Regions from separate parts of the Stenotrophomonas sp. YJH_SMC_91 genome, predicted to be linked through region 2. Evidence: riboswitches for the same ligand, from Rfam matches in the RefSeq annotation. Region 2 holds a riboswitch; the other holds the start of a gene.

Region 1 (4,153 bases), on a different contig from region 2:
TGTACTTCGAGAAGCCGCGCACCACGGTGGGCTGGAAGGGCCTGATCAACGACCCGGACCTGGATGGCAGCTTCAGGATCGACAAGGGCCTGCGCATTGCCCGTGGCCTGCTGCGCGACATCAACAAGCTGGGCCTGCCGGCCGGCGTCGAGTTCCTCGACGTGATCTCGCCGCAGTACATTGCCGATCTGGTGGCCTGGGGTGCCATTGGTGCGCGCACCACCGAAAGCCAGGTGCATCGCGAACTGGCCTCGGGACTGTCGTGCCCGGTTGGTTTCAAGAACGGCACCGATGGCAACGTAAAGATCGCCGCCGACGCGGTGGGTGCGGCCTCCAATCCGCATCACTTCCTGTCGGTCACCAAGCAGGGCGGCACCGCCATCGTGTCGACCACCGGCAACCCGGATTGCCATGTGATCCTGCGCGGCGGCAAGCAGCCGAACTACGATGCGGGCAGCGTCGCCGAGGCCTGCCAGGCGCTGGCCAAGGCCAAGCTGCCGACCCGCCTGATGATCGACGCCAGCCATGCCAACAGCCTGAAGAACCCGGACAACCAGCCGAAGGTGATCGAGGACATCGCCGTTCAGTTGGAAGACGGTGAACAGCGCATCGTCGGTGTGATGATCGAGAGCCATCTGATCGGTGGTCGCCAGGAACTGGTGGAAGGCCAACCGCTGGTCTACGGGCAGAGCATCACCGATGGCTGCATCGACTGGGACACCACCGTGACGGTGCTGGAGCGACTGGCCGCGGCCGTGCGCGCCCGTCGCGAAGTGAAGGTGTCCGAAGCCGCTTGAGTGCGGCACGTGTGTGGATGGCGGCCAGCGCCTGCGGGGGTGCGGCCGCGATCAGGGCCGGTCGGAGTTGGAGACCGGCCCATCTGCACCGGCGATGCGCCTGGCGCTGCGCATGAGCGACAGCGCCAGGTACATCGCCGGGGTGGTGCGGATTCCGCCGCGCGAACCTCAATGCACTTCGTCGTGGTACACGAACTTCGGCATTTCCCAGCGGTAGTGGATCGCCAGCAGGCGCAGCGCGAAGCCGCCGCCGAGGCAGCACAGGATCGCGGTGGCGTCGGCCACGCCCCAGTGCAGCAGCAACAGGTAGGCCGCGCCGGTCAGCAGCGCGATGATCGCGTACAGCTCCTTCTGGAAGATCAGCGGCACCTCGTTGCAGAGGATGTCGCGCAGCACGCCGCCGAACGCGCCGGTCAGCATGCCGGCGATCAGCACGATCGGCATCGCATGGCCGGCTTCGCGCGCAATCGAGCAGCCGATCAGGGTGAAGGCGATCAGGCCCAGGCCATCGAGCACCAGGAAGGTGCGGCGGAAGTGGTGCATCCAGCGCGCCACCCAGGTGGCGATCAGCGCCGCGCACACGGTGAACCCCAGGTACTCGGGATGCTTCACCCAGCCCAGCGGGTAGTGGCCGAGCAGGATGTCGCGCAGTGAACCACCACCGAGTGCGGTGACGCAGGCGATCATGACCACGCCGAACAGGTCCATGCGGCGGCGGCCGGCGGACAGCGCGCCGGTCATGGCTTCGGCGGAAATGGCGATCAGGTAGATGATGGACAGCAACATGGGGCAGGCTCCGGGCGCGGTGGGGCCGGCCATGCGCGGACGCCGCCATTGCCTGCGCAATGACGGAATGACGATGACCGGTGCCGCTCCCGCTGTCCTTTTGCCTGAGAGTTCAGCGGCATGGGCCGCGTGCCCCTTCGGCGGATCGTCCCGGGCATGCCCGGTGACCTCTCTCCAGCTCGGCGAGTCGAATGCATGGTTGGTGGGATTCCGGCCCACCGGCCTGAGCGATCATGGGAGCCTGCGCCTTCGGCGGGCGCCAGCGCGGCGCCTCTCTCCTGCATTCGGGCGCCAGTATATCCGCTGCAGTGCAGCACGGCATAATCCGGGCATGGCCCCGTCCCTCCGCCCGTGGTTCCTGTACCTGCTCGAATGCCGCGATGGCAGCTATTACGCCGGCATCAGCACCGACGTGGACGCGCGTTTCGCCGCCCACCAGGCTGGCAAGGGCGCGCGCTACACCCGGGCCCGGCCGCCGCTGCGGGTGCTGGCCGTGCGCGAGTACCCGGACCGGGCCGCCGCCTCGCGGGCCGAATGGCAGCTCAAGCAGCAGCCGCGGGAACGCAAGCTGGCCTGGCTGCAGGCGGTGGATGCCGGGTCCCTGTAGATCCATGGCATACATGGATGCCTCTGTGCCGCCATGCGATGATCGCCCAGCCCTCAGCGCTGGAGACCCGGATGTCCACCGTCGCCCTGTTGTTCGCTCTCTCCGCGTCAACCAGTCCCGCTGCCGACCCGGCCACCCTCGCGGCCATCGAAGCCACCTGCCATGACTACGTCGACGGCCAGCTGGAGGCCGACCCGCAGCGCGTCGCCCGCTCCCTGCACCCGGACCTGGCCAAGCGCGCGGTCCTCGGCGATACGCCCGACGAGCGGCTGGGCCTGCGCCGCATGTCGAAGGAAGAACTGGTCTCGTTGACAAAGCAGGGCGCACTGAAAACCCCGAAGGATCAATGGGACCGCCGCTGCACGGTGCTGGACGTGACCGGCAATGCCGCCTCGGTGCGATTGGAAACGCCGTGGTTCGTCGATTACTTCCACATGGGGCGCTTCGACCAGCGCTGGGTCATCGTCAACGCGTTGTGGTACCCGAAACCGAAGGCGAAGTGAGCACGATGCGTGCCGCCGGTAAGGCATGGGTCTCCGTCGTCGTACTGGCCGCCGGCATCGCACTGCTGCCTGGCCTGCTGTACCTGCTCGGGCTTGCCCTGGTGGGCGGTTGGCCGAAGCCAGCAGACCGTGCGCCCAGTGGTGTGGCTGCGTGCAGCAGTGAACCGCGAACAGGATTTCAGCCGATGAATCCCTGGAGTTTCGCCGCGCAGTTCTTCTACGACGACGCGATGAAGAAGAAGGTGCCAGAGGTGGAACGGGAGGCGTTCTGGATTGCCCGCCGCCATCTTTGGCGGCAGCCACGGCACGACATGCTGCGCTGGCATCTGAGCAGCACGGCACTGACGATCTGGATTACCCGCAACTGGAGTGCCGCGCAGATTGCCGACACCGCAAGGAAGGAGGACTTCTGCCGCGCATGGTCGAAACGGCGGGTGCCCGGCGGCCCGATGAAGCGGTAGATCCACGCCATGCATGGATGATGTTGACGGAGTCAGAGCCCTTTCCTGCGGAGAGGGGACGGACCGCGCGGCAGCCGGCCAGCGGCCGGCACTACCGTCGGGGTCGCCGGTCTTCCTGGTCATCACCGAAGATGATGCGCGCGCTGCGCTGGTAGCTCCAGTACGCCACGGCCCAGTTCAGCAGCACTACGATGCGGTTGCGGAAGCCGATCAGGAAGAACACGTGCGCGGCCAGCCAGAACCACCAGGCCAGCACGCCCGACAGCTGCAGGCGCCCCAGGTGCACGATCGCGGCCATGCGACCGATGGTGGCCAGGTTGCCGTAGTCGGCGTACTTGAACGGGCCGGGCTCGGGCTTGCCGTGCAGGCGTGAGCGGATCACCTCGGCCACGTATTTGCCCATCTGCTTGGCAGCGGGTGCCACGCCGGGTACCGGCTTGCCGTCGGCCTGGCTCAGTGCGGCCAGGTCACCGGCCACGAACAGCTCCGGGTGATCGGGCAGGGTCAGGTCCGGTTGCACCGGCACGCGGCCGGCGCGGTCCAGCGGCACGTCCAGCGTGCGCGCCAGCGGTGAAGCGGCCACGCCGGCGGCCCAGACCACGGTGCGGGCCGGTATGAACTGGTCACCGAGCGTAAAGCCCTGGCTGTCGATGTCGCTCACCGGGGTACCGGTCAGCACTTCCACGCCCAGCTTTTCCAGCTGGCGGCGTGCTTTCAGCGAAAGTACTTCCGGGAAGGAGGACAGCACGCGCGGGCCGGCCTCGACCAGCCGCACCTTGGCGCTGGCCGGGTCGATGTGGCGGAATTCGTTGCGCAACGTATGCCGCGCGATCTCGGCCAGGGTGCCGGCCAGTTCAACACCGGTGGGACCGCCACCGACCACCGCGAAGCTCAGCCATGCGGCCTTCTTCGCCGGGTCCGGTTCCGCCTCGGCGCGCTCGAACGCCAGCAGCAGCTTGCGGCGCAGCGCGATCGCATCGTCCAGCGTCTTCAGGCCGG
Region 2 (4,153 bases):
CATCTGCGCCGAGGCCGGGTTGGTGCCGTGCGCCGAATCGGGGATCAGGCAGATGTCGCGGTGGCCTTCGCCGCGCGAGCGGTGGTAGGCGCGGATCGCCAGCAGGCCGGCGTACTCGCCCTGTGCGCCGGAGTTCGGCTGCAGGCTGACCGCGTCGTAGCCGGTGCATTCGACCAGCATCGCTTCCAGCGTGTCGATCAGTTCCTTGTAGCCCAGCGCCTGGTCGGCCGGCACCAGCGGGTGGATCTGCGAGAACTCCGGCCAGGTCACCGGGATCATCTCGGCGGTGGCGTTGAGCTTCATGGTGCACGAACCCAGCGGGATCATCGTGCGGTCCATCGCCAGGTCCTTGTCGGCCAGCGAACGCAGGTAGCGCAGCAGTTCGTGCTCGCTGTGGTGGGTGTTGAACACCGGGTGGGTCAGGAACGCGGACTGGCGCAGCAGGCCGGCCGGCAGCGCGTCGGCGGTGCTGGCATCCAGCGCGTCGACGTCCAGCGAGGCACCGAACACCGCAGCCACGGCGACGATGTCGGCGCGGGTGGTGGTCTCGTCCAGGCTGATGCCGACCGAGTCGCTGTCGATCGCGCGCAGGTTGTAACCGGTGGCGCGTGCTTTGGCATGGATTTCATCGGCATGCACGCCGGTGACGTGCAGGGTGTCGAAGAAGTCGCCACCGACCTTCACGCCGGCATTGCGCAGCGCTGCGGCCAGGATCGAGGCCAGTCGATGGGTGCGGCGGGCAATGCGGGTGAGGCCTTCCGGGCCGTGGTAAACGGCGTACATCGAGGCCATCACCGCCAGCAGCACCTGCGCGGTACAGATGTTGGAGGTGGCCTTCTCGCGGCGGATGTGCTGTTCGCGGGTCTGCAGGGTCAGGCGGTAGGCCGGGTTGCCCTGGGCATCGATCGAAACGCCGATCAGGCGGCCCGGCATCGAGCGCTTGTAGGCGTCACGGCAGGCCATGAAGGCGGCGTGCGGGCCACCGAAGCCGAACGGCACGCCGAAACGCTGGCTGTTGCCGACCACGATGTCCGCGCCCCATTCGCCCGGGGCGGCCAGCAGGGTCAGTGCCAACAGGTCGGTGGCCACGGCCACCAGGCCGCCACGTGCGTGCACAGCGTCGACCAGCGCCTTGTAGTCGCCGACCTGGCCGAAGGTATCCGGGTACTGCAGCAGCAGGCCGAAGGCTTCCGACTCCAGCGCTTCGGCCGGGGTGCCGACGCGCAGCACGATGCCCATCGGCTCGGCGCGCGTGCGCAGCAGTTCCAGGGTCTGCGGGTGCACGGCGTCGTGCACGAAGAAGGTGTCCGACTTCGACTTGGCCGAACGCTTGGCCAGGGTCATCGCTTCGGCGGCGGCGGTGGCTTCGTCCAGCAGCGAGGCGTTGGCGATTTCCATGCCGGTCAGGTCGGCGCACAGGGTCTGGAAGTTGATCAGCGCTTCCATGCGGCCCTGCGAGATTTCCGCCTGGTACGGGGTGTAGGCGGTGTACCACGCCGGGTTTTCCAGGATGTTGCGCAGGATCACGTTCGGCGTGTGGGTACCGTAGTAACCCTGGCCGATGAAGCTGCGCAGCACGGTGTTCTTGTCGGCGATCGCACGGATCTTCGCCAGTGCCTGCACTTCGGTCATCGACTCCGGCAGTGCCAGCGGTGCCGGCGACTTGATCTTGGCCGGCACGATGGCGTCGGTCATCGCATCCAGCGACGCGTGGCCGACGACGTCGAGCATCTGCGCGATCTCGGCGTCGTTGGGGCCGATGTGGCGCTCGACGAACGCGTTGTGGTGCTCGAGCTCACGCAGGGAAGGGGTGTTCTGGGACATGGCGAAGGATCCGTCAGGAAAGGGCACACGCACGGGCACAAGCCGCCGGTCGGCGGTCTGCGGGGCGCCCCTCTGTCCTTTTGCCTGAGAGTTTAAAAGCGCGGCGGACCGCAGCTTCGTGCCCCTTCGGCGCCGGATCGAACCGGTCTCTCCAGAGTTGTGTTACGGGTGGTATCGGGCCTGAGCGATTACGGGCGTTGCGCCTTCGGCAGCGGTGTTCCGCTTCTCCCACCGTGTTGCCCGCCGATTATAGCCCGTTGCGGGCGCGGCGGCCGCCTTCGGACCTGGCGGCCGCGCCTGAATGGCCGATGGCCCGTCCGTGCGTTTTGTGCACTGCTGCATGGCATCAGGCGCATTCCCCACCTATGATGGGCGGATACCCGAATTCATCTGGCGCCGTCCCTGCTGCAGGGGACCGGCGCCCGCCGTGCGTGCCGCGCATGGCCCTGCCGGACGCCTTTCCCATGACCGCCGCTGTTGCTCCCTCCACCCGCCGCATGGCCCTGCTGCTCGCCGGCCTGGCCATGTTCGGTCCGTTCTCGATCGACACCATCTTCCCCGCGTTCCCGCAGCTGGCCCAGCGCCTGGCGGTGGACGAAGTGGCGGTGCAGCAGACCATCAGCGTGTACCTGCTGTTCTACGGCCTGATGAGCCTGGCGCACGGTCCGCTGTCCGACGCCTGGGGCCGCAAGCGGGTGATCCTCGGTGGCCTGGTGGTGTTCGTCGGCGCTTCGGTCGGCTGCGCGCTGTCCACCGACCTGACCACGCTGCTGGCGTTCCGTGCGCTGCAGGGCCTGTCAGCAGGCGTCGGCATGATCGTCGGCCGCGCGGTGATCCGCGACCTGTACCACGGCCACGATGCGCAGCGCCTGATGAGCCAGGTATCGATGCTGTTCGGCATCGCTCCGGCCATCGCACCGATCATTGGCGGCTGGATCCTGCTCAGTGGCGCCGGCTGGCCACTGATTTTCTGGTTCCTGGTGGTGTTTGCGCTGCTCCTGCTGGCGGCCACCGCACGCTACCTGCCGGAAACCCATCCGGTGGAGGCACGGGTGCCGTTGTCGCCGCGCGTGCTGCTGCGTGATTACGTGCGCATCGGTTTCAACCCGCGGTTCCTGCGCCTGGCGCTGGCCGGCAGCATCGGTTTCGGCGGCATTTTCCTGTACATCTCCTCGGCGCCGGTGTTCGTGATGCAGCACCTGCATCTGGGCGAGGGTGGTTTTGCCTGGCTGTTCATCCCCACCATCGGCGGCATGACCACCGGCTCGTTCCTGTCCGGGCGCATGGCCGGGCACACCACGCCCACCCGCCAGGTGTCCATTGGTTTCGGCCTGTGTGCGCTGTCGGTGCTGCTGAATGTCGGCTACGTGGCGCTGTCGCCGCAGTTCGTGCTGCCGTGGGCGGTGCTGCCGATCTTCCTGGGTGGCATGGGCATGGCGCTGATCTTCCCGATCCTGGCGCTGGCGGTGCTGGACATGTACCCGCACCAGCGCGGCCTGGCCTCGTCGCTGCAGGCCTTCGTGCAGCTGATGATCAGCACGGTGGTGGCCGGCGTGGTGTCGCCGCTGCTCAGCGCCAGCCCGCTGCACCTGGCGCTGGGGCAGGCCGCGTTCTTCGCCGCCGGCTTCGTGTTCTGGTACTGGGAACACCAGCGTGAACGCGCGGCACAGGCGGCCTGCACGGGCCATTGAGCAGCGCGCAGGGGTAGGGCCGGCCGCTTTGCCCGCAACGCTTGCGAAGAGGAACGACCGGACTAGGCTGGGCACTCCAGCCAGCCGGTGCGTGGATGCACGACAGCCAGCCAATCCGATGTCGTTGCATGAGGTTCCCCATGGCTGCGCAGCAGACCTACCGCCTGTTCGAGGTGGCGCTGAAGGAGCGCCGCGTTCTTTCCCCTTCCCTTGACCGCATGGTGTTCACCGGTGCCGACGTGGCGCGGATGAAGACCGAAGGCCCTGACCAGCGCATCAAGGTGTTCTTCCCCTTGCCCGGCCAGGAGGTGCCGCAGGTCCCCAGCGGTGAAGACTGGTACCCACGCTACCGGGCCCTGCCGGACGACAAGCGCCCGCCGATGCGTACCTACACCATCCGCCAGTTGCGCGCCGAGCAGGGCGAGGTCGACGTCGATTTCGTCATCCATGGCGAAACCGGCCCCGCCTCGCGCTGGGCCATGCACGCCCGCCCTGGCGACCGCGTGGTGCTGCTGGCCCCGGACGCCGACTGTGCCGGGAGCAGCGAGGGCTGGGAGTGGAAGCCACCGGCCGGTGTCGGCCAGGTGCTGCTGGTGGCCGATGAAACCGCGTTGCCTGCGGTGGCCGGCATCCTCGAG

The links. A riboswitch is a leader RNA that binds a small molecule or an ion and turns the genes downstream of it on or off. The one in region 2 is predicted to bind glycine.
Region 1: another riboswitch for glycine. It lies ahead of AC5P5X_RS08815 (trimeric intracellular cation channel family protein); the one in region 2 lies ahead of gcvP (aminomethyl-transferring glycine dehydrogenase).

What each region holds. Positions count from the first base shown of each region.
Region 1 is NZ_JCAFRT010000005.1:71,170-75,322, reverse strand. Features, by position in the region: gene AC5P5X_RS08820 (3-deoxy-7-phosphoheptulonate synthase) at 1-797, shown strand, start outside; gene AC5P5X_RS08815 (trimeric intracellular cation channel family protein) at 966-1,583, opposite strand; glycine riboswitch at 1,666-1,771, opposite strand; glycine riboswitch at 1,785-1,874, opposite strand; gene AC5P5X_RS08810 (GIY-YIG nuclease family protein) at 1,915-2,190, shown strand; gene AC5P5X_RS08805 (nuclear transport factor 2 family protein) at 2,262-2,693, shown strand; gene AC5P5X_RS08800 (hypothetical protein) at 2,699-3,154, shown strand; gene AC5P5X_RS08795 (NAD(P)/FAD-dependent oxidoreductase) at 3,246-4,153, opposite strand, start outside.
Region 2 is NZ_JCAFRT010000001.1:413,725-417,877, forward strand. Features, by position in the region: gene gcvP (aminomethyl-transferring glycine dehydrogenase) at 1-1,824, opposite strand, end outside; glycine riboswitch at 1,887-1,989, opposite strand; gene AC5P5X_RS01790 (multidrug effflux MFS transporter) at 2,289-3,515, shown strand; gene AC5P5X_RS01795 (siderophore-interacting protein) at 3,656-4,153, shown strand, end outside.